Regions from separate parts of the Inquilinus sp. genome, predicted to be linked through region 1. Evidence: predicted binding sites of a transcription regulator. Region 1 holds the regulator's gene; each other region holds the start of a gene.
The links. The regulator LexA, encoded in region 1, represses DNA repair genes until DNA is damaged. The targets are predictions, from matches to a motif close to ATGTTCTANTTTGGTTC.
Positions count from the first base shown of each region.

Region 1 (8,450 bases):
AAGGTCACCGACCGCTTCATCGTCGAGCGCTATTCCCACGTCATGCACATCGTCTCCAACGTCGTCGGCCGGATCGCGCCGCAGCATGACGCGATCGCCGCCCTGTCCGCCGGCTTCCCGGCCGGCACCACCAGCGGCGCGCCCAAGGTGCGGGCGATGGAGATCATCGACGAGCTGGAGGTGGCGCGGCGCGGCGTCTATGCCGGGGCGATGGGCTATTTCGGCGCCAATGGCGACATGGACACCTGCATCGCCCTGCGCACCGCCGTGGTCAAGGACGGTACCCTGTACATCCAGGCCGGCGGCGGCGTGGTCGCCGACAGCGACCCCGAGGGCGAATACCAGGAAACCCGCAACAAGGCGCGGGCCCTGGTGCGCGCGGCCGAAGATGCGGTACGCTTCGCCAACCGACCGCGCAGCGGCAATCGGCCGATGGGACATGTCTGAACAACGCACCTCTTCGCAGCATCGATGGTGAGGCCGGCCGGATCCCCGCCGACCCTCCCCATACCCATGCCTCGAAAGGGCGAAATCGATGCTTCTGCTGATCGATAACTACGACAGCTTCACCTACAACCTGGTCCATTACCTCGGCGAACTCGGGGCCGACACCGATGTCCGGCGCAACGACGCGCTGACCGTCGACGAGGCGCTGGCGCTGCGCCCCGATGGCATCGTCATCTCGCCGGGCCCGCGCGACCCCGACCAGGCCGGCATCTGCATGGATTTGATCCAGGCCGCCGCCGGCCGGATCCCGATCTTCGGCGTCTGCCTGGGCCACCAGGCGATCGGCCAGGTCTTCGGCGGCAAGATCGTTCGCGCGCCAACCCCGATGCACGGCAAGATCAGCGCAGTGCATCACCATGGCGGCGGCGTGCTGGCCGGGCTGCCCGACCATTTCGAGGCAACGCGCTACCGTTCGCTGACCATCGCGCCGGACAGCATGCCGGACAGCCTGGAGGCGACGGCCTGGACCGAGGACGGCGTGATCATGGCGCTGCGGCACAAGACGCTGCCGATCCATGGCGTGCAATTCCACCCGGAAAGTATCGCCTCGCAGTTCGGCCACAAGATCCTGCAGAACTTCCTGGCCATCGCCGAGCGGCGGAACGCGGCATGACGACCGAGATGCGACCGTTCCTGGCCAAGGCCGCGCTGGGCCAGCCGCTGGACGCCGCCGACGCCCGCGCCGCCTTCGAGATCATCATGTCGGGCGAGGCGACGCCGGCGCAGATCGGCGGCTTCCTGATGGCGCTGCGGGTCCGCGGCGAGACGCCGGAGGAAATCGCCGCCGCCGCCCGGGTGATGCGCGACAAGGCGGTGACGATCGACGCGCCGGAGGGTGCGATCGACTGCTGCGGCACCGGCGGCGACAATTCCGGCTCGTTCAACGTCTCGACCGCCGTGTCCTTCGTGCTGGCGGGCGCCGGCGTGCCGGTGGCCAAGCACGGCAACCGCGCGGCATCGAGCCTGACCGGCGCTGCCAATGTGCTGGCCGAGCTGGGCGTCAATGTCGAAGCGACGCCGGCGGTGATGCGCGAGGCGCTGTGGGACGCCCATATCGGCTTCCTGTTCGCGCCGCTGTACCACAGCGCCATGCGCCATGTCGGCCCGGCCCGGCAGGAGCTGGGCACGCGCACGATCTTCAACCTGCTCGGCCCCCTGGCCAACCCGGCCGGGGTGAAGCGCCAGCTGCTCGGTGTCTTCGCTGAGGCCTGGGTCGACCCGGTGGCCGAGGCGCTGAAGCAGCTGGGCAGCGAGGTCGCCTGGGTCGTCCATGGCAGCGACGGGCTGGACGAGCTGACCACCACCGGCCCAACCGCGGTGGCCGAGCTGCGCGACGGACAAATCCGGCGCCTGACCGTGACGCCGGAGGATGCCGGCCTGCCGCGGGCGGTGCCGGAGGATCTCAAGGGCGGCGACCCCGAAACCAACGCCGCGGCCCTGCGCGCGGTATTGGGCGGCACCCATGGCGCCTATCGCGACATCGTGCGGCTGAACGCCGCTGCGGCTTTCATCGTGGCCGGGAAGGTCAATACTCTGACGGACGGCGCCACGCTGGCGGCCCGTATCATCGATGACGGATCCGCCGCCCGCGTGCTGGAGCGGCTGGCCCGGATCACCAGTCAGAACCCGGCTGCGGTTTAGGAACGGTTATGAGCGACACGCTGACTCGCATCTGCGACGACAAGCGCCGGCACGTCGAGGCCCGCAAGGCGGCGGTGCCGCCGGCCGAGATCCGCCGCCTGGCGGACCTGGCCGACCGCGCCGCCCCGCCGCGCGGCTTCGTCGCGGCGCTGCGCCGTGCCCAGGCGGAGGGCCGCTACGGCCTGATCGCCGAAATCAAGAAGGCCTCCCCCTCCAAGGGCCTGATCCGGGCGGATTTCGACCCGCCCTCCCTCGCCCGCGCCTACAGCGACGGCGGCGCCACCTGCCTGTCGGTGCTGACCGACGCGCCGTATTTCCAGGGTGCGGACGAGTACCTGACCGCCGCGCGCAACGCCGCCGAGCTGCCGGTGCTGCGCAAGGACTTCATGATCGACCGCTACCAGATCGACGAGGCCCGGGCGCTGGGCGCCGACTGCATCCTGTTGATCATGGCGGCGCTGGACGACGCATTGGCGCAGGAGCTGGAGCAGGCGGCGATCGACAACGGAATGGACGTGCTGGTCGAGGTGCATGACGCGGCGGAGCTGGACCGGGCGCTGAAGCTGCGCTCGCCGCTGCTCGGCATCAACAACCGCAACCTCAAGACCCTGCAGGTCGACCTCGCCACCACCGAGGCGCTGGCGGCGCAGGTGCCGGACGACCGGCTGCTGGTCTCGGAAAGCGGCCTGTTCACCCCGGCCGATCTCGCCCGCATGTCCAAGGTCGGCGCGACCACCTTCCTGATCGGCGAAAGCCTGATGCGCCACGACGACGTCGCCGCCGCCACCCGCGCGCTGCTGGCTCGCGAGGAAAGGTCGGCCGCGGAATGATGGATCCGGCCTCTCATCTCCGGCACGTTTGCGTTGCCTCTCCCGCCTGGCGGGAGAGGTCGGACGTCTCTTGGGACGTCCGGGTGAGGGTTGGCCCGGGCCTCGACAAAGAGCCCTCACCCGGAGCCGCTTCGCGTCTCCGGCCTCTCCCGCAACCCTCGGATCAAGTCCGAGGGGGAGAGGCAACGCCTGGGGCCAGGTGGGCTTCATGACCGGCGAGCTGACCCATTTCGACGCGGCCGGCCAGGCGCGCATGGTCGACGTCTCCGACAAGGAGACGACGGTCCGGGTCGCGCGCGCCGGCTGTCACGTCGAGATGCAGCCGGAGACGCTGGCGCTGATCGCCTCCGGCGGCCATGCCAAGGGCGACGTGCTCGGCATCGCCCGCATCGCCGGCATCATGGCGGCCAAGCGCACCGCCGATCTGATCCCGCTGTGCCATCCGCTGCCCTTGTCCAGCGTCGAGCTGGCGCTGCGCTGCGACGCCGAGCACAGCCGGGTCGAGATCGAGGCGACGGTGAAGGTCACCCACCGCACCGGTGTCGAGATGGAAGCCCTGACCGCCGCCTCCGTCGCCGCCCTGACCGTCTACGATATGTGCAAGGCGGTCGACCGCGGCATGGTCGTCGGCGATCTGCGGCTGCTGCACAAATCCGGCGGCCGCTCCGGCACCTATGAGGCCGCCGCCCGATGATCCCCGTGGCCGAAGCGCTCGAGCGAATCCTGTCCGGCCTCGTGCCGCTGCCGGCCGAGACCGTGCCCCTGCCCGACGGGCTGGGCCGGATCCTGGCCGAGCCGGTGGTGGCGCGGCTGACCCAGCCACCGCTCGACGTCTCCGCCATGGATGGCTGGGCCGTGCGCGCTGCCGATGTCGCCACCGTCCCCGCGACCCTACGCGAGATCGGCCGGGTGCCGGCCGGCGGGCGATTCGAGGGCATTGTCGGCCCTGGCCAATGCGTCCGCATCTTCACCGGCGCGCCGGTGCCGGCCGGCGCGGATGCCGTGGTGATCCAGGAGGATGCCGACACGTCCGGCGACTCGGTCACCATCCGCGAGGGCGCCGCCGCCGGCCGTTTCATCCGCAAGGCGGGGCTAGATTTCCGCGCCGGCGACGTGCTGCTGCAGCCGGGCCGGCGCCTGACCGCGCGCGACATCGGCATCGCCGCCTCGACCAACCATCCCTGGCTGCGCGTCCGCCGCCGGCCGCGGGTGGCGATCCTGGCGACAGGCGACGAGATCGTGATGCCGGGCGAGGCGCTGGGGCCGAGCCAGATCGTCAGCTCCAACAGCCATGCCCTGGCAGCGCTTGTCCGCAACTGCGGCGGCCAGCCGGTCGATCTCGGCATCGCCCGCGACAACGCCGAATCGCTGGCGGCGCTGGCCGCCGGCGCCCGCGGCGCCGACCTGATCGTCACCACCGGCGGCGCGTCGGTCGGCGACCACGACCTGGTCCGCTCCGTCCTCGGCGACCACGGCCTGACGCTGGATTTCTGGACGATCGCGATGCGGCCGGGCAAGCCGCTGATGTTCGGCCGGCTCGGCGACACGCCGATGCTCGGCCTGCCCGGCAACCCGGTCTCGACCATGGTGTGCGGCTGGCTGTTCCTGCGGCCGGCCCTGTACGCGCTGCAGGGCGCCGTCGCGCCCGACACCCGCATCACTGCGACGCTCGGCCGCGACCTGCCGGCCAATGACAAGCGCGAGGATTACTTGCGCGCCCGGATCGAACGCAGTGAAGGCGGATTCGTTGCCACCCCGTTCCCGGCGCAGGACAGCTCGATGCTGTCGTTGCTGGCCGCTGCCGACGGGCTGGTGATCCGCCCGCCCCTGGCCTCGGCTGCGGCGCGCGGCGACACGGTCGAAGCGGTGCTGTTTGCCGACGGCGTCTGATTCCGCTGATCGTTGCTGCGAAGTAAAGATCGCGGTGCGACAAAGTTAGCGCCTTGTGTTTTTGTTTTGTTCCTCCTATCGTGTTTCCAGGGATTCGGCCGCGCCGCGGCCCTTGGGAACGGAGGATGCCTTGCTGACACGAAAGCAACAGGAGTTGTTGTTGTTCGTCCACCGCCGGTTAGAGGCGGATGGAGTCAGTCCTTCATTCGACGAAATGAAGGATGCCCTCAACCTCAAGTCCAAATCGGGCATACATCGACTGATCACCGGGCTGGAAGAGCGCGGTTTTATTCGCCGGCTGCCGCATCGGGCCCGGGCGCTCGAAGTGCTCCGCCTGCCCGATTGCCTGAAGTCGGACACGCCGGCAGCGGCGACGCCTGACGATGACAATGTCGTGCCCTTCCGGCCGGTGCGCACCGATGTCGCCCTGCCCGGCCGCAAGCTGGAACGCGCCGACCTGACCAATGCCGAGCACGGCGTGCGCCTGCCACTGTACGGCAAGATCGCCGCCGGCATGCCGATCGAGGCGCTGCGCGATCATTCCAACTACGCCCAGGTGCCGGCCTCGCTGCTCGGCCCGGGTGAGCATTACGCCCTCGAAGTCGCCGGCGACAGCATGGTCGAGGCCGGGATCCTGGATGGCGACACGGTCATCATCCGGCGCTGCGACGCGGCCGATCCCGGCGTCATCGTCGTCGCCCTGGTCGACGACAACGAGGTCACGCTGAAGACCCTGCGCCACAAGGGCAGCTCGATCGGCCTGGAAGCCGCCAACCCGTCCTACGAGACCCGCTTCCTGCCGCCAGACCGCGTCCGCATCCAGGGGCGCCTGGTCGGGCTGCTGCGCACCTATTCTTCCTGACCGGACCCGCATGGCCCGTCGCGGCGGCCGTGACCCGGCCGGCGTGACCGACCGCAAGGTGTCGCGGCCTGCGGGCGGGGCCGAGCGGGCGACCGCACAGCAGGTCGCCGCTGCGGCCGGGGTGTCGATCTCCGCGGTATCCCGCACCTTCACCAAGGACGCCAGCGTGTCGCCCCGCATGCGGGCCCGGGTGCTGGCGGCGGCGGAGGCGCTGGGCTATCGGCCGAACCAGCTGGCGCGCAGCCTGATGACCGGCCGGACCGAGCTGGTCGGGCTGGTCTCGACCCATTTCGCCAACCCCGCCTTCATGGATGTGTTCGACCTGTTCACCCGCGAGCTGCAAAGCCGCGGGCTGCGGCCGTTGATCGCCAATTTGTCCGGCGACGGCGGCGCCGACGCAGCGCTCGACATGATGCTGCAATACAGCGTCGACGCCGTGCTGATCGCCACCTCCGCCCCGCCGCCCGGCTTCGCCGCCTCCTGCGCCCGGGCCGGCCTGCCGGTCATGCATGTGTTCGGCCGGACCGAACCCGGGGCGCCGGTGCCGGTGGCGACGGTCGACAATGTCGCCGGCGGCCGCCTGGCGGCGCGGACCCTGTTGGCGCGCGGCGTGAAGCGCCCGGCCTTTCTCGGCGGCAGCCCCACGGATGCGTCCTCGATCGACCGCGGCGAAGGCTTCCGCCAGACCCTGGCCGAGGCCGGACTGACGCCGCCGGTCGTGTTCGCCGGCGACTATTCGCACGATCATGGCCAACGCGCGATGCATGCGCTGCTCGACATGCATCGGCCGGACGCCGTGTTCTGCGCCGACGACATCCTCGCCCTCGGCGCCCTCGACGCCTGCCGCGAGCGCGGCCTGCGCGTGCCGGACGATATCGGCGTGATCGGCTTCGACGACATGCCCCTGGCCGCCTGGCCAGGCTACGACCTGACCACGATCCGCCAGCCGATGGCCGAGATGGTGCGCCACGCCATCGCCGAAATCGCGGCCCGGCTGGCCGATCCCGGGCACCAGATCCGGGACCGGATATTCGAGATCACGCTGATGGAGCGCGGGAGCCTGTAGTCGATAGCGGCTTCGGGTGAGGGTTCTTCGTTGAGGCCAGGACCAACCCTCACCCGGTCTCGCTGCGCGAGCCCAACCTCTCCTCCTCAGGCTTGACCCGGGGACAGGCGGGAGAGGCAGCGCAAACACGGCCAATGCCCTTGCCCCGCCTTGCCCTGCCCGTCGCTTTCCGACAAGAAGGACGGATGCGGATCCTTCTGGTCGAAGACAACCCCGATCTCGGGGAGGCGGTGGAGAACCGGCTGCGCAAGTCCGGCCATTCCGTGGAGTGGGTCCGGGACGGGCTGCTGGCGGCTGAGGCCGCCGATCACGACGTGTTCGACGCCGTGCTGCTGGACATCATGCTGCCGGGCCAGGACGGCTTCGCCGTCATCAAGGATCTGCGCCGGCGCGGCGTCGATGCCCCGGTGCTGGTGATCACCGCCCGGTCGGAGATCGACGACAAGGTCGGCATCCTCGACCTCGGCGCCGACGACTATCTGGTCAAGCCGTTCGACCTGCGCGAGCTGGAGGCCCGGCTGCGCGCCCTGCTGCGGCGCCCCGGCGGCCAGACCGGCAGCACCCTGGCCCATGGCAATGTCACGCTGGAGCCGGCGGGCCGCGTCGTCACCGTTGCCGGCCGCGTCGTCGAATTCGGCCGCCGCGAATTCCGGCTGCTGGAGATCCTGCTGACCCGCGCCGGCCAGGTCGCCGCCAAGGACCGGCTGATGATGCAGCTGTTCGGCGACGAGGCCGAGGTGTCGATCAACGCGCTGGAGCTGCTGGTCTCGCGCGTCCGCCGCAAGCTGGAGGGCGCCGATATCGACATCGTCACCATCCGCGGCGCCGGCTACCGGGTGCAGCCGCATGGGACGCCCGAATGATCGGGACCCCGGAATGATTGGGGCCGGGGCGCCCGCGGCCAGCCGCGCGTCGATCCGCCGGCGCGTGCTGGTGCTGACCGTGCTGGCGCTGCTGCTGACCGGCATCGGCCTGGTCGCCCTGGTGCGCGACTACGCCCGCGGCGCCTCCGACAGCGCCTTCGACCGGCTACTCGCCGCCTCGGCCTTCAGCATCGCCGGCGCGGTGCAGATCGAGGACGGGGCGGTTGCGGTCGAGCTGCCGACCGCGTCGCTGGCGATGCTCGACTTTTCCGACGACGACCGCGTGTTCTACCAGGTGGCGGCGCCGGACGGCGCCTTCGTCACCGGCTATGCCGATCTCGGCGCCGCCCTGCCGGCCGCCGCGTCGGCCATCCCTAGCTTCGCCGACGGCACCTATCGCGGCGAGGCGGTGCGGATCGGCACCGTCGGCCGGCTGGTCTTCGTCGACGGCAAGGCCGGCTGGGTCACCATCCGGGTGGCCGAGACCCGCGGCGCCCGCTCCGCCTTGGCATCGGAGATCCTCGGCCGGGCAGCCCTGCCGCTGGCGGCGCTGGGGCTGGTCGCGCTCGGCCTGGTCTGGTTCGGCATCCGCTACGCCTTCGCGCCGCTGGTGGTGATGGAGCGCGAGCTGCGCCGCCGGGCGCCGGAGGATCTGTCGCCGGTACAGGTGCCCGTGCCGGTCGAGGTGCAGCAGCTGGTCGGCGCGTTGAACGACTTCATCGCCCGGCTGCGCAGCGTGATGGACCGGGTCAGCGGCCTGGTCGCCGATGCGGCGCATCAGGTCCGCACGC
Region 1 is NZ_JBYRFX010000196.1:349-8,798, forward strand. It holds partial or broken gene AC3XYG_RS06965 (anthranilate synthase component I family protein) at 1-447, shown strand, start outside; gene AC3XYG_RS06970 (anthranilate synthase component II) at 536-1,120, shown strand; gene trpD (anthranilate phosphoribosyltransferase) at 1,117-2,148, shown strand; gene trpC (indole-3-glycerol phosphate synthase TrpC) at 2,157-2,978, shown strand; gene moaC (cyclic pyranopterin monophosphate synthase MoaC) at 3,187-3,672, shown strand; gene AC3XYG_RS06990 (molybdopterin molybdotransferase MoeA) at 3,669-4,868, shown strand; gene lexA (transcriptional repressor LexA) at 4,999-5,730, shown strand; gene AC3XYG_RS07000 (LacI family DNA-binding transcriptional regulator) at 5,741-6,796, shown strand; gene AC3XYG_RS07005 (response regulator transcription factor) at 6,982-7,659, shown strand; partial or broken gene AC3XYG_RS07010 (sensor histidine kinase N-terminal domain-containing protein) at 7,673-8,450, shown strand, end outside.

Region 2 (10,665 bases), on a different contig from region 1:
TCGACATCCTGATCTCGGGCGTCGGCACCGGCGGTACCATCACCGGCGTCGCCGAGGTGCTGAAGCAGCGCAAGCCGTCCTTCAAGGCGATCGCGGTCGAGCCGGAGGACAGCCCGGTGCTGTCCGGCGGCAACCCCGGCCCGCACAAGATCCAGGGTATCGGCGCCGGCTTCGTGCCCGGCGTGCTGAACACCAAGATCATCGACGAGGTCGTGCGCATCTCGAACGAGCGCGCCTTCCAGACCGCCCGCCAGGCGGCCAAGCTGGAAGGCCTGCCGGCCGGCATCTCCTCCGGCGCGGCGCTGGCCGCGGCGCTGGAGGTCGGCCAGCGGCCTGAGAACGAGGGCAAGCAGATCGTCGTGATCATCCCCTCGATCGCCGAGCGTTACCTCTCGACCGCGCTGTTCGAAGGCCTGGACTAACCTCCACCTCCAGCAGCACGTGCGGGGAAAGCGGGCCTTCGGGCCCGCTTTTTCGTTTCTACCACCCGTTGGATTCGCTGAAGCGAACCCAACCACCCTGCTACCGCCCCGACAACTCCAGAACCCGGCCGATGCCGATCGCCTCGAGAAAGTCCGGGTCGTGGCTGGCGACCAGCAGCGCCCCGTCATAGCCCGCCACGGCCTGTTCGGTCGCCGCGATCGAGTCGAGGTCGAGATGGTTGGTCGGCTCGTCCAGGATCAGCAGTCGCGGCGGGGTTGGGCCACCCAGCACGCAGGCCAGCGCCGCCCGCAGCGTCTCGCCGCCGCTGAGGCCCGCCACCCCCCGCAGCGCGGCATCGGCCCGGAACAGGAACCGGGCCAGGGCCGCCCGGCAGGCGTTCTCGGTCGCCGCCGGATGCATCGCCCGGAAGTTCTCCAGGATGGTGCGATCGGGCCGCATCCCGCCGGCCCGCTGGTCGAGCATGGCGATGCCGCCGTCGAACCGGCGGATCCGGCCGGCATCGGTCGCCAATTCGCCAGCAGCGAGGCGCAGCAGCGTCGACTTGCCGGCCCCGTTCGGCCCGGTTACCGCCACCCGCTCCGGCCCGGTCAGGGTAAAGCTGATATCGTCCAGCACCGGCCGCGCGGCGCCCGGCGGTGTCCACGAGACATGCTCGAAGCCGAGCACCATTGTGCCGGCGGCCAGACCGCTCGGCGGCACGGCGACGTCGAGCGAGGCGAGCCGTTCGACCGCGGCGCGCGCCTCGGCCAGCGCCGCCTCGGCCGCCCCCTGCCGGCGGTCCTGCAGGACACCCTGCCGCGCCTGGCTCTGCCCGGCCTTCTCCTTGAGGAAATCCAGCATGATCTTGGGCTGGCCGGCATGGGCACGGGATTTGCGGCCGCGCGAATCGCTGCGGGCCTTGCGCTCCAGCGCCGCCTGCCGGTCGCGGGCCACGCGTGCCGCCTCCTGCTCCGCATGCGCTAGGGTGTGGCGCGCCGCCTCGGCCTCGGCCTGGCGCTGGGCCCGGTAGGCGTCCCAGTTGCCGCCATAGATTCGGGCGCCGAGGCCGGACAGCTCGACGATCCGGTCCATCCGGCGCAGCACCTCGCGGTCGTGGCTGACCACGACGGCGCCGCCGCGCCAGCTTTCCAGCAGCGCGCAGATCGCCGCGCGCCCGGCGGCGTCGAGGTTGTTGGTCGGCTCGTCCAGCACCAGCATGTCGGGCGGGTCGACCAGCAGCCCGGCCAGGGCCAGCCGCGTCGCCTCGCCGCCACTCAGGGTGCCGAGCGGCCGGCGCAGGTCGAGATCGGCGGGCAGGCCGAGCCGGGGCAGCGCCACGGCCGCCCGCGCCTCCACCGTCCAGTCGGCGGCTGCGAGATCGGCTTCGTCCCCCTGCCCCGCCAGCAGCCGGTCGAGCCGGGCCAGGGCCGGGGCGATGCCGAGCGCGTCGGCGGCGGTCATCCCTGAGGTGAGTTGCACGCTCTGCGGCAGGTGGCCGATGCGGCCGCTGCGGCTGACATGGCCGCCCTGCGGCGCGATCTCGCCCAGCAGCAGCCGCAGCAGCGTCGATTTGCCGGCGCCGTTGCGGCCGACGAGTCCGCTGCGCTCCGCCCCGAAGGCGAGCGTAAGGCCTTCGAACAGCGGGCGGTGATCAGGCGTGTGGTGGAAGAGCGACTCGGCAGCGAGAATGGGCATGGGGGCTCGACGGATGCTGTGGGACGGGGCGGGTGGCGTGCCGTTCCGTCTTGCGATCCATCAGGGCCTCTCCTTCTCAGTGCGTCGCCAGCATAGCGGCAAAAGCCACCTGGCAAAACCGGGCGGCATGGACAGCCCGACACGGCCGCGCTAGCCCGTTGGCCGGAGTCACCGACAGCAGGCGATCATGACGCACAAACCGAGAGCCCGGGATTTGGGCATTCCCTTCGACGGCACACCCGGCCCGCTGAACGCCATCACCGACATCGCCGGCATCGAGATCGGCACCGCCACCATCATCACCGGTGAGGGCAAGCTGGAGGTCGGGCGCGGCCCGGTGCGGACCGGCGTCACCGCCATCCTGCCGCGCGGCCGGGTGTTCGACCCGGTCTTCGCCGGCACCGCCACGCTGAACGGCAATGGCGAGCTGACCGGCACGCATTGGATCGAGGAATCGGGCTTCCTCGAAGGCCCCGTCATGATCACCAACAGCCACAGCGTCGGCACGGTGCGCGACGCCGTGGCGGAGTGGCAGGGCCGGCACGGCCTGGTCGCGCCGCTGAGCCACGACCTCTACTGGTGCCTGCCGGTGGTGGGCGAGACCTGGGACGGGACTCTGAACGACATCAACGGCTTCCACGTCAAATCGCAGCACGCGTTCGAAGCGCTGGACGGTGCCCGGCCGGGCACGGTGGCCGAGGGCAATGTCGGCGGCGGCACCGGCATGAATCTGTTTGGATTCAAGGGCGGCACCGGCACGGCCTCGCGTCAGCTGTCACCCGAGGAGGGCGGGCACACCGTCGGCGTGCTGGTGCAGGGCAATTTCGGCCGCCGCCGCAACCTGATGATCGCGGGCGTCCCGGTCGGGCGCGAGATCCCGGACCTTCTGCCCGACCTGTCCTGGGATCGCGACACCGGGTCGATCATCGTGGTCATCGCCACCGACGCGCCGCTGCTGCCGCACCAGTTGAAGCGCCTGGCCCGGCGCGCGCCGATCGGCATCGCCCGCACCGGCGGCTATGGCGCCAATGGCAGCGGCGACATCTTCATCGCCTTCTCCACCGCCAACCCCGGCGCTTTCAGCCGCAAGGAGACGCGAGCCATCGATCTGCTGCCGAACGACACCATGGACGGGCTGATCGAGGCCACGGCCCAGGCGACCGAAGAGGCGATCGTCAACGCGCTGGTCGCGGCCGAGACCATGACCGGCCGCGACGGCAACACCCTGCATGCGATCCCGCATCGACGGCTGCAGGATATCCTAAGGAAATACAACCGGTTGGCGGAATAACCTGCGGGCTGCTTAATGCACCGCCATCTCGGCCCGGATCTTCTGGCGCAGGAGGTCGATCGGCGCCAAGTGGTTCCGCTGCGCCTCGTAGTGCCAGAACGTCCAGCCGTTGCAGGACGGCGCGCCCTGCAACGCGGCGCCGACCCGGTGGATCGAGCCGGCATGGTCGCCCTGGTTGTTGCTGGCGATCAGCGTGCCGTCGGCGCGCACCTTGGCGACGTAGCGGCGCTGGGTGTCGAACAGCCGGTCGCCCGGGCGCAGCATGCCGCGCTCGACCACCCAGCCGAAGGGCACGCGCGGCGCCTGGCGCTTCGACAGCGTGTCGAGCAGCGACGGGTCGGCCGGCGTCTCGATCGCGGCGATGCGCTGGGTGGCGACGCGGGCATAGGTGTCCTCGCGCTCCACCCCGATGAACTTGCGGCCCAGCCGCTTGGCCACGGCGCCGGTGGTGCCGCTGCCGAAGAACGGGTCGAGAATGGTCTCCCCCGCCCGGGTCGAGGACAGGATGACCCGCCACAGCAGCGCTTCCGGCTTCTGCGTCGGATGCGCCTTGCGGCCGTCGATCTTCAACCGTTCGCCGCCGCTGCAGATCGGCAGCGTCCAGTCGCTGCGCATCTGCAGCTCCTCGTTCAGCCCCTTCATCGCGTCGTAGTTGAAGGTGTAGCGGCTGTCCGGCGACTTCGCGGCCCAGATCAGGGTCTCATGCGCGTTGGTGAAGCGCGTGCCGCGGAAATTCGGCATCGGGTTGGCCTTGCGCCAGACGATGTCGTTCAGGATCCAGAAGCCGAGATCCTGCAGGATGGATCCGACCCGGAAGATGTTGTGATACGTGCCGATGACCCAGAGCGTGCCGTCATCCTTCAGCGCATGGCGCGCCGCCGACAGCCAGTCGCGGGTGAAGCGGTCGTAGCTGGCGAGATCGCTGAACTTGTCCCATTCCGCGTCGACGCCGTCGACCCGGCTTTCGTCCGGCCGGCGCAGCTCGCCCCCCAACTGCAAGTTGTAGGGCGGGTCGGCGAACACGCAATCGACCGAGCCGGCGGGCAGCGCCCGCATGGCCGAGATGCAGTCGTCCTGGACGATGCGGCAGCCCGGCGGCAGCCGGCTGGGGGTCTGAAGTGATTCGCTCATGCTGCGACGATGATTCGCCACAGACTCGGCGTCAATCCCCCTTCGAATCAGACGGTTACGCTGAGTCGCTGAAACACCGGTGCAAATGATCGCCGGTGATGGCCGCAGATGCCGATCCGGTCGAGGGCGGCGATATGCTCCCGCGTGCCGTAGCCGGCGTTGCGTTCCCACCCATAGCCTGGATGGAGGGTGGAGAGACGCAACATCTCGTGGTCACGCACAACTTTTGCGATGATCGACGCTGCCGCAATCGACAGTGACAAGCCATCGCCGCCGACCACCGCGCGACCGTCGCAGGGCAGATTCGCCGGCAGACGATTTCCGTCGACCAGCGCCATCTCCGGGCGTTCGGGCAGGGCGTCGAGCGCCCGTTGCATCGCCAGCATGCTGGCCTGGAGGATGTTGATTCGGTCGATCTCCTCGACCGTGGCCCAGCCGACCCCCACCTGTGCCACCGCCCGGATGCGCGGCACCAGCGCTTCGCGCCGCTGCGCTGTCAGCACCTTGCTGTCGTCGATCAGGAGGGCGAGATCGGGGTCGAGCGGCCGGATCAGCACCACGGCGGCGGCCAGCACCGGGCCGGCCAGCGGGCCCCGGCCGACCTCGTCCAGCCCCGCCACCCGGCGGGACGGCGCCCCGCATTCGATCTCAAGGCTCCAATCCGGCATGCCGACCTCTTAGCGCCGACAACGCCGCGCGCCAAGCTCAGAACAGCCGCATCTGGTCGCCCGGCCGCGGCGGCACTTCGAACTGGCCGGTGTCGAGCGTCCAGCGCCTGCGGTCGAGGCCGAGGCGGCGGACGGCATGGTTGAAGCGGGCGCGGACCATCTCCGCCACCGGCCCCTCGCCGCGCATCCGCTCGCCGAACCCGGATTTGTAGAGTTTGCCGCCACGGGTCTGACGCACCAGCGACATCACCCGCTTCGCCCGGTCCGGCGCATGCGCCTCGAGCCATTCCTGGAACAGGCCGGCGATCTCCAGCGGCAGCCGCAGCATGGTCCACCCCGCCGCCGTCGCCCCGGCGTCGACCGCCGCCTCCAGCACCTGCTCCAGCACATGGTCGTTGAGGCCCGGGATGATCGGTGAGGTCAGAACCGAGACCGGGATGCCGGCCCCGGCCAGGCGCCGGATGGTGTCCAGGCGCTTCGGCGGAGTGGCGGCCCGCGGCTCCAGCGACCGGGCGAGGTCGCGGTCGAGCATCGACAGCGAGATGCAGACCCCGGCGAGGTTCCGGGCCGCCATCGGCGCCAAGAGGTCGATGTCGCGGGTAATCAGTGCCGACTTCGTGACGATGCCGAGCGGATGGTTGAACCGCGACAGCACCTCGATCACCCGCCGTGTCAGCTTCAGCTCGCGCTCGACCGGCTGGTACGGTTCGGTGTTGGTGCCCATCGCCATCACCTCCGGGCTGTAGCCCGGGCGCCGCAGCTCCGCCTCCAGCAGCTCGGGCGCGTGCGGCTTGTAGAAGAGCTGGGTTTCGAAATCGAGGCCGGGCGACAGGCCGAGCCAGGCATGCGTCGGCCGCGCGAAGCAATAGATGCAGCCATGCTCGCAGCCCCGGTACGGGTTGATCGACCGGTCGAACAGGATATCCGGCGACTCGTTGCGGGTGATGATCGTGCGCGCGGTATCGACATGCAACTGGGTGCGCAGCGGCGGCACATCCTCCTCCGCCTCCTCCTGCGCCCAGCCATCGTCGACCCGGTGCCGGGACTCGGCCTCGTAGCGGCCGGACTTGTTGCTGACCGCACCGCGACCCTTGCGCGGCTCGTCCGCCAGTTCATCGATCTCGGGGGGCTTGATCGGCATGAGAACAAATATAGAACAACCGATATCGGTTGCCAAGCCCGGCCGGAAGGCCGAGACAGTGTCCCCCACAGCGCGTTGAGACTCGTCTTGACGCCCGGGCGCCGAAAGACTAATAAGCGCCCTCGATTTTCTTGGGGCCGTTCCTTGGCCCGAACTGGGACCAACAATGGCCAACCACAAGTCCGCCGAGAAGCGCATCCGTCAGACCGAGCGTCGCACGCTGGTCAACCGCAACCGCGTGAGCCGCATCCGCACCTTCGTCAAGAAGGTCGAGACGGCGATCGAGACCGGTGACAAGGCCGCCGCCGCCGAGGCGTTCAAGGCAGCGCAGCCGGAGATGCATCGCGGCATCACCAAGGGCGTGCTGCAGAAGAACACTGTCGCACGCAAGCTGTCGCGCCTGTCCAGCCGCATCAAGGCTCTCTGAGCATCTGACACCGACGGGCCGTTCCGCGGCGGAAGCTGCGGAACGGCCGTCGTGTTTCTGAGGCATCGCGCGAGCGGCACAACCAACCGGCATCCAAGACCGTTTTTTGCGTTTTGAGATGGTCCGGATTTGTTCCGTTGCCAGTGCGCGCACACCCTGCATATGATCGCCGTTCGCCTGCCGGGGTGCAGGTTGAGGGCCTGTTTCAGGAAACAACTTATCGGCTACCAGCCTTCACTACGAAGATTGGCAGAAGCATAAGATTGTTCCTTAAATTCAACTGCATATATTTTGAGCGAATTTCACTCGGGCTTCAACAATAGCTGCGAGGAATTGTTCCTGCTCTTCTGGCGTGATACTATGATTATTACAGTTTGAGTTTTATCGGCATGGCAGCCGCGCGCCGGGCATCTGGTGCTGCTGCGGTCGGGAATAGGTAAGGTTCGGATCGGCACGAGACGGGACTGAACGTAGTCGGAGGGGTCGGAAGGCAGCATGTCGTCGATGGGGGGAGTCATCGCATCGATCGAGCAACAATGGGCCCGCGTCTGCACCCGGTTGCGCGATGAGGTGGGCGAAGGCGCCTTCAAAAGCTGGCTGCGCCCGGTCGTCGTCGTCGACATCGATGGCGGCGAGGTCCGCATCGCCGCCCCGACCCGTTTCATGCGCGACTGGGTCGCCGCCCACTATGCCGACCGCATCCGCAATCTCTGGCACTCCGAGAATCCGGACGTCCACAGCGTCGACGTGATCGTCGTGCCGGACCGGCTGGCCGCCAAGGCCGTGGTGGCGGCCGCAGCCCCTGCCCCGGCGGCGATCGTCCCGGCCTCGCGCGCCGAGTCGACGATGCCGGAGCGGCCGCCCGAATCGGTCATCGAATTCGGCGCCATCCTCGACCAGCGCTTCACCTTCGACAATTTCGTCGTCGGCAAGCCGAACGAGCTGGCCCATGCCGCCGCCCGCCGGGTGGCGGAGGCGAACAGCGTCACCTTCAACCCGCTGTTCCTCTATGGCGGCGTCGGCCTCGGCAAGACGCATCTGATGCATGCCATCGCCTGGCACATCCGGGTGAAGCACCCGGAGCGGCGCGTGCTGTACATGTCCGCCGAAAAGTTCATGTACCAGTTCATCCGCGCCCTGCGCTTCAAGGACACGATGACCTTCAAGGAGCTGTTCCGGTCGGTCGACGTGCTGATGATCGACGACGTGCAGTTCATCTCTGGCAAGGATTCCACCCAGGAAGAGTTCTTCCACACCTTCAACGCGCTGGTGGACCAGAACCGCCAGGTGGTGATCTCGGCCGACAAATCGCCCTCCGACCTCGAAGGCATGGAGGAGCGGCTGCGCTCCCGCCTCGGCTGGGGCCTCGTCGCCGACATCCACCCCACCACCTATGAGCTGCGCCTGGGCATCCTGCAGGCCAAGGCGGAGACGGCCCGGGTCGACATCCCGTCCAAGGTGATGGAGTTCCTGGCGCACAAGATCACCTCCAACGTGCGCGAGCTGGAGGGGGCGCTGAATCGCATCACCGCCCATGCCGAGCTGGTGCACCGGCCGATCACGCTCGAATCGACGCAGGAGCTGCTGCACGACCTGCTGCGCGCCTCCGACCGCCGCGTGACGATCGACGAGATCCAGAAGCGGGTCGCCGAGCACTACAACATCAAGATCGCCGACATGCATTCGGCCCGCCGCGCCCGCACCGTGGCCCGGCCGCGCCAGGTGGCGATGTACCTGTCGAAGCAGCTGACCCCCCGCTCGCTGCCGGAAATCGGCCGCAAGTTCGGCGGCCGCGACCACACCACGGTGATGCACGCCGTGCGCAAGGTCGAAGAGCTGTGCAGCGAGGACCGGTCCTTCGCCGAGGATGTCGAGCTGCTGCGCCGGATGCTGCAGGTTTAGCTGACCAAATCCGGCCCTGTTCGCGGGCTGAGATCCCCCGGCCAGCAGGGCTTTCCGGAAATCTCACCGACATTGCCTCCGGCCCTGCGCCTGCCTCTCGCCACCGCCGTCGGCTTTCGGTTATAGTGCGCGCCCGCCGCGTTGGCCGGGCGCAAGCCCGTCCCGACGATCTGTCCGGCGGACGGCATCGTCGAAGTGGAATCGGGATGAAGCTGATCATCGAGCGGGCCGCCCTTTTGAAGGGCCTGAGCCATGTGCAGAGCGTCGTCGAGCGGCGCAACACCATCCCAATCCTGTCCAATATCCTGTTGCGCGCCGAATCCGGCGCGCTGCGCCTGACCGCGACCGACATGGATCTCGAGATCGTCGAATCCGTGCCGGCCGAGATCCAGGCCCCGGGCGGCACCACCGCCCCGGCGCACACCCTGTACGACATCGTCCGCAAGCTGCCCGACGGCAGCCAGGTCGAGATCGAGACCAACCCGGATGGAGGTTCGCTGACGCTGCGCGCCGGCCGCTCGAACTTCCGGCTCGGCTGCCTGCCGGTCGAGGATTTCCCGAGCATGTCGGGCGGCGAGCTGACGCACCGCTTCACCATCGCCACCGGCGATTTGCGGGTGATGATCGACCGGACCAAATTCGCGATCTCGACCGAAGAGACGCGCTACTACCTGAACGGCATCTACCTGCACGCGGCCATGTCCGAATCCGTGCCGGTGCTGCGCGCCGTCGCCACCGACGGCCACCGCCTGGCCCGGATCGAGATGCCGCTGCCGGACGGGGCCGACGGCATCCCGGGCGTGATCGTGCCGCGCAAGACGGTGATGGAGCTGCGCAAGCTGCTGGACGAGAGCGGCGAGACGGTCGAGGTCCAGCTGTCCGAGACCAAAACCCGCTTCACCCTGGCGGGATCCGCCGGCGACGGCGTGGTCCTGACCTCGAAGCTGATCGACGGCACCTTCCCGGAATATGAGCGGGTGATCCCGAGCGGCAACGACAAGATCCTCGAGGTCGATGCCAAGGCCTTCGCCAAGGCGGTCGACCGCGTCTCCACCATCTCGACCGAGAAGAGCCGGGCGGTGAAGTTGACGATCGAGAACGGGTCGCTGACGCTGTCGGCCAGTTCGGCCGAGCAGGGCAGCGCGACCGAGGAGATCGAGGTCAGCTACGAGGCGGCGAAGATCGAGATCGGCTTCAACAGCCGCTACCTGCTGGACATTACCCAGCAGATCGAAGGCGACGGCGCCCGCTTCGCCATGGCCGATGCCGGATCGCCCACCATCGTGCGCGACACCGCGGATTCCAGCGCCCTGTATGTGCTGATGCCGATGCGGGTTTGACCGGCATTGCCGTCACAAAGCTTCGCATGGGCATGACGGGGGCGAAGCGTCCGCTTCGGATGCCTTGAGCCATATGTCCCAGGACCCCTTGCCGGAGCAGGCCGCCGCATCGGAGCAGGCGATCCCCGCAGTTCCTCCCCTGGCCGGGCCGCCCGCCCGGATCGCGGTGACGCGCCTGACGCTGACCGAGTTCCGCTGCTATGGCCAGCTGCGGATCGAGCTGGACCCCCGGCCCGTGGTGCTGACAGGGCCGAACGGCGCCGGCAAGACCAACCTGCTGGAGGCGGTGTCCTTCCTGTCGCCGGGCCGCGGCCTGCGCCGGGCGCCGTTGCTGGACGTGACCCGCCGCCAGGCGGCGGCCGGCACCGGCTGGGCCGTGGCGGCGCAGATGCTGACCCCGACCGGCGAGATCCGGCTGGGCACCGCCCTGGAGGCCGGCGAAGGCCGCCGCGCCGTGCAGATCGACGGCCGGACCGCGCCGAGCCAGACCGCGCTGGGCGCCCGGGCACCGATGGTCTGGCTGACGCCGCAGATGGACCGGCTGTTCGGCGATGCCGCCAGCCAGCGCCGCCGCTTTCTCGACCGGCTGGTGTTCGGCTTCCACCCCGACCATGCCGGCCAGTTGTCCGCCTATGAGCGGGCGATGC
Region 2 is NZ_JBYRFX010001090.1:139-10,803, reverse strand. It holds gene cysK (cysteine synthase A) at 1-422, shown strand, start outside; gene AC3XYG_RS39055 (ABC-F family ATP-binding cassette domain-containing protein) at 523-2,118, opposite strand; gene AC3XYG_RS39050 (DmpA family aminopeptidase) at 2,306-3,409, shown strand; gene AC3XYG_RS39045 (site-specific DNA-methyltransferase) at 3,422-4,540, opposite strand; gene rnhB (ribonuclease HII) at 4,588-5,208, opposite strand; gene AC3XYG_RS39035 (PA0069 family radical SAM protein) at 5,246-6,349, opposite strand; gene rpsT (30S ribosomal protein S20) at 6,516-6,776, shown strand; gene dnaA (chromosomal replication initiator protein DnaA) at 7,272-8,678, shown strand; gene dnaN (DNA polymerase III subunit beta) at 8,885-10,018, shown strand; partial or broken gene AC3XYG_RS39015 (AAA family ATPase) at 10,092-10,665, shown strand, end outside.
Region 2: the regulator LexA is predicted to act here: its motif matches at 6,352-6,368, upstream of AC3XYG_RS39035 (PA0069 family radical SAM protein).

Region 3 (10,665 bases), on a different contig from region 1:
CGTGCCGGTGCCGAATTCGGCCTTCCTGCAGGACACCGCCAAGGCGCTGCTGCCGATCACCACGGCGCGGCCGAACGACCCGAATTACGAGAAGGTCTCGGCCGAGCTACAGCGCATGACCGAGGCCGTGGTGTCCGGCAACGCCACGCCGGAGGAAGCGATGGCCCGCTATGGCGAAGCGGTGAAGAAGATCGTCGGCGACGCCGACACCGTCAGCAAGAGCTGAGGGTGGGGGCGCTGGTGAGAGAATAGGCGGTGAAGCGGACCACCCTGCTGACCGCCCGCACCGGGGCTGCGTTCATGGTGCCGGCCGGGATCCTGGTCGGGCTGTTCGTCGTCGTCCCGTTCTTCTGGATCATCGCGGTCAGCTTCACCAACCGCACGCTGCTGGGCCGCACCGCGCTGCACCCCGATTTCGTCGGGCTGCAGAACTACACCTCGCTGTTTGATGGCAGCAGCTTTCTCGCGCCGGGCGAATTCGGCGCCTCGCTGATCCTGACCATCCAGTTCGTGCTGCTGTCCGCCCTGGTCGGCCAGGCGGTGCTGGGCCTGCTGCTGGCCTGGCTGCTGCAGAACATCCCGCCGGCGCTGAAGGCCGCGGTGCAGGCGGCGGTGGTGGCGGCCTGGATCCTGCCAGAGGTGGTGATCGGCTTCGCCTGGTTCGCCTATCTCGACCGCGATGCCGGTACCCTCAACGGCATCCTCGGCGCGCTCGGCCTGCCCGGCGCAGACTGGCTCTTGGACATGCCGTTCCTGGCGATCGTGGTGTTCAACACCTGGCGCGGCACCGCCTTCTCGATGATGCTGTTCTCCTCGGCGCTGCAATCGATCCCGCCGAGCTATTTCGAGACCGCGAACGTCGTCGGCGCCTCGTCCTGGCAGAAGCTGCGCGACATCGCCCTGCCGCTGATCCGCGGCCATGTCGTCACCGACCTGATCCTGGTGACGATGTGGACCTTCAACGTGTTCACGCCGTTCCTGCTGACCGGCGGCGGCCCGTCCTTCCGCACCGAGATCCTGTCGATCTACACCTACCAGCTCGCCTTCAAGCATTTCGAATTCGGCCGCGGCGCTGCGGTCGGTGTCGTCATCATGCTGATCAACTTGGCCTTCGCCCTGGTCTATCTCGGCCTGGCGCGGCGCCGCCGGACGGCGGAGCATTGAGATGCCGCTGCGCAAGCTCTTGATCCGCATCCTGTTCTCCGGCCTCGCGGCGCTGATCGGCCTGGTCTTTGCCCTGCCGCTCCTGTGGTTCGTGCTGGCGCCGTTCAACGCCCGGGCCGAACTCGGCCTCGCCGTGCCCGCCCCCTTCACCCTCGGCAATTTCACCAAGGCGTTCGAGAACGGCTTCGCCATGCGGGCGCTGCTGAACAGCCTGATCCAGAGCGTCGGCGGCGTTGCCCTGGTCACCGGCGCGGCGACGCTGGCGGCCTATGCCATGTCGCGGGCGCCGATCCCGGGCAAGGGCCCGATCACCTACCTGCTGCTGCTGTTCTCGTCGGTCGTCTCCGGCTCCGCCGCCATGGTGCCGATCTTCCTGATCGTCAGCGCCATCGGCCTGATCGACACCCACATCGCCGTCATCCTGGTCTTCGCCGGCGGGCTGCTGCCGACCGCGATGTTCATCCTGCGCGACTTCATCGACGGGCTGCCGCGGACCTATGAGGAATCGGCCCTGGTTGCCGGCGCCTCGCCGCTGCGCGCCTTCTTCGATGTCGCCCTGCCGGTGATCCGGCCGGGCGTCGTGGTGGTGGCCGTGTGGGCCTTCGTGCAGATCTGGGGCAGCTTCCTGATCCCCTTCGTCCTGCTGCGCAGCGAATCCCGGATGCCGGCCTCGCTCGCGATCTATTCCTACTACTCCGAGGCCGGCACCCCGATCGTCACCCTGCTGGCCGCCTATGCCGTGGTCTATTCGGCGCCGGTCGTGGCGCTCTACCTGTTCGTCAGCTGGAAGTTCGGGTTCCGGTTCTTCGGCGGCATAAAGTCTTGAGAAAGCGGGAGACCTGATGGCTTCGGTCAGCTTCGAGGGCGTGCAGAAAGCCTTCGGCACCCTCACCGTCGTGCGCGACATCAGCCTCGGCATCGGCGACGGTGATTTCGTCTGCCTGCTCGGGCCCTCCGGCTGCGGCAAGACCACGACGCTGCGCATGGTGGCGGGGCTGGAGCAGCCGACTGCCGGCCGCATCCTGATCGGCGGCACCGACGTCACCCACAAGCCGCCGAGGGACCGCAACCTCTCGATGGTGTTCCAGGACTATGCGCTGTACCCGCACATGTCGCTGGGCCAGAACATCGGCTATCCCCTGAAGGTGCGCGGCGCGCCCGTGGACTCGCGGCGCGGCCGGACGCAGGAGGTGGCGGATATCCTGCAGATCGGCCATCTGCTCGACCGGCTGCCGTCGCAGATCTCCGGCGGCCAGCAGCAGCGCGCCTCGCTGGCCCGCGCCCTGGTCCACCCATCCCAGGTCTATCTGTTCGACGAGCCGCTCTCCAACCTCGACGCCAAGCTGCGGCTGGAGGCGCGGGCCTTCCTGAACCACCTGCAGCGCGACATCGGCATGACCGCGGTCTATGTCACCCATGACCAGGCCGAGGCCATGGCGCTGGCCACCCGGATCGCGGTGATGGAGGCGGGGGAGGTGGTGCAGTACGCCCCGCCGCTGGAGGTGTATCGCCGCCCGGCCACCACCTTCGTCGCCGGCTTCGTCGGCAACCCGCCGATGAATCTGGTGCCGGCCGAGGCAACGCTGCGCGACGGCGCCGCGATCCTGGCGGCCGAAGGGCTGCAGGCGCCGCCGCTGCCGCTGTGGGACGGGCTGGCCCGCGCCATCGACCGCGCCGGCCGCGTCACCCTCGGCATCCGGCCGGAGCATCTGGGCATTGCCGGCGGGGGAGACGGCTGGTGCCTGTCCGGCCAACTGTTCGCCAATGAGGGCATGGGGCCGGAAAGCCTGGTGACCATGCTGCTGCCGGGCGACCGCCGGGTCACCGCCCGGATCTTCGGCGACGATCCGATCCATCTCGGCCGCGACGTCCGGCTCGGCTTCCGGCCGGAGGATATCGTGGTGTTCGATGCCGAGGGCCGCCGGATCCCGGGGGTGGAGGAGGGGCGGTGACGGCAGCCGGCCGGTCCGATCGCACGCTGACCGTCCGGGTGACGGCGGCGAAGGCGGCGACCGGACCGTATCTGCCGGTGCCGCTGGAGATCCCGCCCGGCACCACCCGGATCGACGTCGCCATGGCCTACCCCAAGGCCGGCGACTGCATCATCGATCTCGGCCTGATGGATCCGCGCGCCACCGGCTTTCCCAGCCCGGCCGGATTCCGCGGCTGGAGCGGCGGTGCCCGCGACGGCGTCTTCGTCGCCACCGACGACGCCACCCCCGGCTATGTGCCGGGGCCGATCCCGCCTGGGGCCTGGACCATCCTGCTCGGCCTGTACCGGGTGCCGCCTGGTGGCACCGAGGTGACGCTGTCGATCCAGCTCGACGACGCGCCGCGGCCGCTGTGGGTGCCCGAGCCGGCGGCGGAGGTCGATGACCCTGAACCCGGCTGGTATCGCGGCGACCTGCACTGCCACACCCATCACAGCGACGCCAAGGGTGCGCCGGAGGTGCTGCACGAAGCGGCGCGGCGGGCCGGCCTGCGCTTCCTGGCGGTGACCGACCACAACACCACCACCCAGCGCCGCTATTTCGCGCCGAGAAGCAGCCGGGATCTCGTGTTCATCCGCGGCGAGGAGATCACCACGGCGGAGGGCCATGCCAACGTCTTCGGCGCCGAGGACTGGATCGACTTCCGCATGACGGCGCCGGCCGATGTGCATCGCCTGGCGGCCATGGTCCACCGTGCCGGCGGCCTGTTGTCGATCAACCATGACAAGCCGCCGATCCCGTGGCGGCACGAGCTGCCGATGCTGGACTGCATGGAGGTCTGGCAGTCGCACTGGTTCGCCGGCAACTGGATCTCGCTGGCGCGCTATGACGAGCGGCTGCGCGCCGGCTGGAAGATCGCCCTGATCGGCGGCAGTGACTGGCACCAGCCGGTGGCCGTGACGCCGCCGGGCCCCCTCGGGCTCGGTCGGCCCACCACCGCGCTGTGGCTGCCCGAATTGTCCGAAGCGGCCGTGCTGCGCGCGCTGCGGGCCGGGCGCGGCTATGTCACCGAAGGGCCGGACGGGCCGCATCTCGCCGTCACCGTCAGAGGCGTGCCGATGGGCGGCAGCCATCCCGGCGGCACGCCCTGGATGGTGGAGGCGGAGGTGCATGGCGCGGCCGGCGACCGGCTGGTCTGGGTCGATGCCGGCGGCGTGGTCGCCGAGCAGGTCGTGCCGGAGGATCGCTGGACGGCGCGGCTGACCCTGCCGGCGCCGGACTGCTTCCTGCGCGCCGAGATCGTCGCCGCGGCCAGCCGGCCCCGGCTCGAGGCCGACTTCCTGCAGGCGGTGGCCGGGCGCAGCCTGCCGGCCGGTGTCACCCGCCAGGACATCGTCGCCCAGCCCCTGCGCCGGGCCCTTGGCAACCCGGTCTATGTCGGGGGATGAGACCCGACGGGCGAGGCTGTGACAGCGGTCTCAATTCCCATCTTTCGCCTCGTGCATGGCCGTCCGGAGTTTCGCCACACTCTGATCCCCTTGCGTTCCTGGCCCGTTCGGCGGTATCAGGGCGCCGCATGCCGCAATGCGAAGATCGGTCCGAATTGTGACCCGTCCTCGCCGCGGCGCCCCGATGCGGCGAGGCGAAGCGGCGTCCGGGGGCGACGGGTTTTGTGTGGTCGTTCAAAGTCGTGGAAAATCAGCGGGTTGGTCGATTTGATCCGCGCATCGTTTCGATTGTTTCCAACCTAGCGTCTCCCTATACTCCGCGCCGCCTAAGGCCCGGAGAGGCCGGCACGTCAGACAGTGAGTGGTTGTTTGCGATGACAGCGATGCTTCTGCCTCCGGACTATCGTCCATCGGATGATGAAGATTTCATGAATCCGATGATGATCGAGTATTTCCGGCGAAAGCTTCTGAAGTGGCGGGCCGATCTGCTCGCCGAATCCAGCGCGACCCTGAGCAGCCTGCAGGATGGCGGCATCCAGGAGCCGGATCTGACCGATCGGGCTTCGGCCGAGACCGACCGCTCGCTCGAGCTCAGGACCCGCGACCGCGAGCGCAAGCTGCTGTCCAAGATCGATTCGGCCATGCGCCGGATCGAGGACGGCAGCTACGGCTTCTGCGAGGAGACGGGTGAGCCGATCGGCGTCAAGCGGCTGGAGGCGCGCCCGACGGCGACCTTGAGTCTCGAGGCGCAGGAGCGCCATGAGCGGCTGGAACGCACCCACAGCAACGATTGACCAGCCCACGGCGCCTTGATGGCGCCGTTCTGGTTTCTGGTCTTCTTGGGCCGCAAGGCGTCGTTCCGGCTTCTGTTTCCCTGGGCGGATGGCGCCGCCGCCGTCCCGGGCGTCATTGTCCTTTGTCCGCGCTGGTCAGCGCCGTTCGTATCTCCGCCTTCGTCCCCTCCCGTGCTAGGGTGGCGCCGGGGCATTCAGATCGAGGGTTTTCGATGTATCGTGGCGCTGCGCTTATCGCCGCTCTTCTCGCCGTTTCAGGCTGCGGGATCGACCCGGTGAATCCGAAGGAGGCCCGCGTCGACTACGCGGGCTTCGTCACCTCCGCCGATCAGGCCGCCGTCTACGCCAATGCGCAATGCGCCACGATCAACCGCCTGGCCGTGTTCAAGGTCGAGGACGTGGTCGATGGCCGGAAGGGCGCGACCTTCCAGTGCCTGCCGGTGCCGAAGTGCTATCCGCAGGAAGCGGCGGCCCCCGGCCAGCCGGTCGCCCTGACGCCGGCGATGCCGGTGGCGACGCCTGCCGTGGCGACCCAGCCGCAGCAGCCCTATGTCGTGCCGGCCAGCGCATCGGCTCGGCTGCCGGGCCCGATCGTGGCGATGGCGCCGGTCAACTCGGCGCGCGACCGCCGCGCCGCCCGGAAGTCGAGCCAGTCGTCGATCGACAAGCAGGCGGACGACACCTATCTCCCATTCGCAGCCCGGCCGGTCGCGGCCGGCCCGCAGCCGCAGCCGATCCCGTCCTTCGAGGCGATCAACATCCCGACCGGTCCCAACCCGGTCTCGGCCGAGGAGCCGGGCCCCCAGCCCGCTGGCTCTTTCGCCACCGCCACAGCGTCCAGCTGGCAGCAGGCCGTGACCTGCAAGCCCAACGCGACGCTGCCGCTCACCGTCAACCACCTGCCGACCGGCGACGTCTACCCGTTCTGATCAGCCGGGTCCGGGAGCGTCTCATCGACACTCCCGGATCGGCCGTCAGCCGCGCGCCTCCGGCAGCGCCAGGATCGGCAGGTGGATGTCGGTGAGCAGTGCCGCCGCCGGAGTCGTCCGCGGGTCGTTCAGATACTGCTCGAAGATCGGCGCCGCGGCCGGCTCGGCGCCGCTGACCGGCAGCCAGGTGCGGTACAGCCAGGCATAGGACCGCTCCAGTTCGGCATAGGGGCCGGTGTGGCGCAGCACGGCGTGCGGCCCGCCGGCGACGGTCAGGAGGGTGACCTCGCCCTCCACCGCCACACCCTCTGGCACCTCCAGGCACGCGTCGGAGCGCAGGGCGTCCGGCGCCACCGCCGCCGGATCGTCGTGATAGAGGCCCAGGCTGCGGGCCTCGGGGCGCAGCAGCTGGCGGGCCTGGGCCCAGGCCATCAGCGTGTCGAAGCTGCGGCCAACCTCCATATAGGGGCCGATGTGGCGCACGGCGGCGACGCGAATCGGCGCCAGGATGCGGTAGGTGACGTCGGGCATGGCGTTGTCTCCTTCGGGTGGGTCGAAGGGGAACGACCGGCGCGTGTCGCGATAGGCGGCCGGCGGCCGCCCATACCGTTCGGCGAAGGCCCGGCTGAAGGCGGCAACGCTGCCATAGCCGGCCTGCCGCGCCACCCGGGCCACCGCGGTCTCGCCGCCCAGCAGGGTGCCGGCGGCGCGGTGCAGGCGCAGCCGGCGCACTGTCTCCGCCACCGTCTCGCCCAGCAGGTACCGGTAGGCCCGGTGGAAGTGGTGGGGCGAGAAGCAGGCGACCGCCGCCAGCCGGTCGAGATCGACCGGGTCGTCGAGGTGGCCGGCGATGTGATCGATCACCCGCTGGATGCGGGCGAGGTGGCGGTCGAGGGTGGTGTCCTTCGGCATCGGTTCGTTCTCCCAGCCTTTCTCCTAGCCCGAAGCAGATTGATCCTGCTTGCGAAGCTGGGGATCGGAAAGGGGCTGGTGCCAGCCATTCCGCGGCATTCGGAAGATCGTCGCTTGCGTCATGTGAACAAAACGTGTACGAAACCTGCATTGACGTGGCGATACCGCCCATGCAACTGGAAAGGGACAGGTGATGTCGATCCCGACTCTCCGTGTTGTGGAAAGAGCCCCGATGGACAAGACCAAGGCGCTTGAAGCTGCCCTGACCCAGATCGAACGCGCCTTCGGCAAGGGGTCGGTGATGAAGCTTGGGGCCCGGCCCCAGGTCGATGCGGAGGTGATCTCGACCGGTTCGCTCGGTCTCGATATCGCCCTCGGCATCGGGGGCCTGCCGAAAGGCCGGATCGTCGAGATCTACGGCCCGGAAAGCTCTGGTAAGACCACCCTGGCGCTGCATGCCGTGGCCGAAGCGCAGAAGGCCGGCGGCACCTGCGCCTATATCGACGCGGAACATGCGCTCGACCCCGGCTATGCCAAGAAGCTGGGCGTCAACATCGATGAGCTGCTGATCTCGCAGCCCGATGCCGGCGAACAGGCGCTGGAGATCACCGACACGCTGGTCCGCTCCGGCGCGATCGACGTGATCGTCATCGACTCGGTCGCGGCCCTGGTGCCGCGGGCCGAACTCGAAGGCGAGATGGGCGACAACCAGCCCGGCCTGCAGGCGCGGCTGATGAGCCAGGCGATGCGCAAGCTCACCGGCTCGATCTCGCGGTCGAACACCCTGGTGGTCTTCATCAACCAGATCCGGCTGAAGATCGGCGTGATGTTCGGCAACCCGGAGACGACGACCGGCGGCAACGCGCTGAAATTCTACTCCTCGGTCCGGCTCGACATCCGCCGCATCGGTGCGATCAAGGACCGCGAGACCGTCACCGGCAACCAGACCCGGGTCAAGGTGGTGAAGAACAAGATGGCGCCGCCGTTCCGCGTCGTCGAATTCGACATCATGTATGGCGAAGGCATCTCGAAGACCGGTGAGCTGCTCGATCTCGGCGTCCAGGCCGGGGTGGTCGAGAAGTCGGGCGCCTGGTTCTCCCATGACGGCCAGCGCATCGGCCAGGGCCGCGAGAACGCCAAGACCTTCCTGCGCGACAATCCCGAGATGGCGAAGGTGATCGAGGCCAAGATCCGCGGCAATGCCGGGCTGGTCTCCGACAAGATGATGGCCACGGGCGGCCCGGAAGAGGGCGAAGCCGCCGAAGAGTAAGATCCGCGGGTGCCGGCCCTGAGCCGGCTCCGACGACGGAAAGGCCCGGATTTCCGGGCCTTTTCCGTTATGGCCCCGATCGTGCTATGTCCCCGCTCATGACCGTCTCGACCATGACCGCTTCCGCTCCGATCGTCACCCGCTTCGCGCCCAGCCCGACCGGGCTGCTGCATGTCGGCAATGTCCGCACCGCTCTGGTGTGCTGGCTCGCCGCCCGCGTCTCCGGCGGCCGCTTCCTGCTGAGGCTCGACGACACCGACACCGAACGCGGCAGCGCCGAATTCGCAGCGGCGATCGAGCGGGATCTGCGCTGGCTCGGCCTCGGCTGGGATGGCTTCGCCCGCCAGTCCGATCGGACCGACCGCTATCGCGACGCGCTCGACCGGCTCAAGGCCTCCGGCCGGCTCTACCCCTGCTACGAGACGGCGGAGGAATTGGAGCTCAAGCGCAAGAGCCAGCTGACCCGGGGCCTGCCGCCGCTCTACGACCGGGCGGCGCTCGACCTGACCGATGCCGACCGTGCCAGGCTGGAGGGGGAGGGCCACCGGCCGCATTGGCGCTTCAAGATGGCGGATGCGCCGGTCGAATGGCACGACCGGGTCCGCGGCCCCGTGCATTTCAACGGCCGCGACATCTCCGACCCCGTGCTGGTGCGCGCGGATGGCCGGCCGCTGTACCACATCGGCTCGGTGGTCGATGACATCGACATGGACGTCAATCTGGTGGTGCGCGGCGAAGACCATGTCGCCAACACCGCCATGCACATCCAGCTGGCCGAGGCGCTGGGCGCTGCCCCGCCGGCCTATGCCCATCTGGCGCTGATCGCCGACGCCGACGGCCATGGCCTGTCCAAGCGGCTGGGCAGCCTGTCGCTGCGCAGCCTGCGCGCGGACGGGATCGAACCGATGGCGGTCACCAGCCTGCTGGCGAAGCTCGGCACCTCCGACCCGATCGAAGCACAGCTGTCGCTCGACCCGCTGGTCGCGGCCTTCGACTTCGCCAAATTCTCGCGCACCACGGCGCGGTTCGATCCGGCCGAGCTGCAGCGGCTGAACAACCGCATCCTGCACGAGACGCCCTATGTCGCGGTGCGCGACCGGCTGGCGGCGCTCGGCCTCGGCGCGGTGGACGAATCGGCCTGGGCGGTGCTGCGCCCCAACCTGCATCGCCTCGAAGACATCGCCGACTGGTGGCGCGTGGTCACCGGGCCGATGACGCCCGTGCTCGGCGACGCGGCGTTCCTGGCCACGGCGGTCGAACTGCTGCCGCCGGAGCCCTGGGGCGACACCACCTGGGGCGATTGGACGGCCGCGGTGCGCGAGCGGACCGGGGTCAAGGGCAAGCCCCTGTTCATGACCCTGCGCCAGGCCTTGACCGGCCTCGACCATGGCCCCGAACTGCGCGGCCTGCTGCCGCTGATCGGCCGCGATCGGGCCTTGGCACGGCTGTCCGGCCGTGAGGCGTGACGATCCGACATACCAAATCTTAATTCGCCCCCTCTTGGCGAGGGGCTGTCCGTCGAGGTAAGAAGCGGTCATGACCGACGAGACTTCGTTTGCCCATGACGCCCCGGCGCTGCCGGCGGCTGCGGTCTTCCTCGATGTCGCATCGCTGGCCGACGACGAGCCGGAAAGCCTTGCCCGCGTCCTCGGGGGGCTTGGCACCGTCTGCCGTCCGGTCCGCCGCATCGCCTATGCCGACTGGGCGGCCTTGCCCGATCTGCGCAGCGTCGCCCACCGCCACGGCTTCGACCAGGTGCAGACCACCGAGACCGAGCGCGGCGGCAAGCCCGCCCCGCTGCGCCTGGTGGTCGACGCCATGGAAGTGGCACTGCTGGAAGGCGCCATCGACACCGTCGTGCTGGTGACCGGCAGCGCAGCACTGCTACCGCTGGTGCGCAGCCTGCGCCGCCACGGCAAGCAGGTGATCGGCATCGGCCCGGCCCGCCGCCTCGACCCGCTGTTCCAGGCGGAATGCGACCGGTTCGTCGATTGCGCCATACTCGGCCGGCCGCAGCGGGCCGCGGCCCCGATGCGGCCCGACATGCGGTCGACCCCCGAAATCCGTCCGGCCCCTGCGCCGGCGCGCGCCAATGTCCCGCTCCGGCCCGAGCCGGCGCCGCTGCTGCGGTCCGAACCCGTCCCGGTGCGGCCGGCCGAACCGGCGCCGCGGCTGCGCATGGGCCCGCCGGCCGATGCGTCCCGGCCCGCCCGCCTC
Region 3 is NZ_JBYRFX010000217.1:7,394-18,058, forward strand. It holds gene AC3XYG_RS07615 (extracellular solute-binding protein) at 1-226, shown strand, start outside; gene AC3XYG_RS07620 (carbohydrate ABC transporter permease) at 256-1,164, shown strand; gene AC3XYG_RS07625 (carbohydrate ABC transporter permease) at 1,166-1,990, shown strand; gene AC3XYG_RS07630 (ABC transporter ATP-binding protein) at 2,007-3,116, shown strand; gene AC3XYG_RS07635 (CehA/McbA family metallohydrolase) at 3,113-4,543, shown strand; gene dksA (RNA polymerase-binding protein DksA) at 4,918-5,337, shown strand; gene AC3XYG_RS07645 (hypothetical protein) at 5,613-6,266, shown strand; gene AC3XYG_RS07650 (AraC family transcriptional regulator) at 6,312-7,178, opposite strand; gene recA (recombinase RecA) at 7,372-8,448, shown strand; gene gltX (glutamate--tRNA ligase) at 8,562-9,914, shown strand; gene AC3XYG_RS07665 (NYN domain-containing protein) at 9,985-10,665, shown strand, end outside.
Region 3: the regulator LexA is predicted to act here: its motif matches at 7,304-7,320, upstream of recA (recombinase RecA).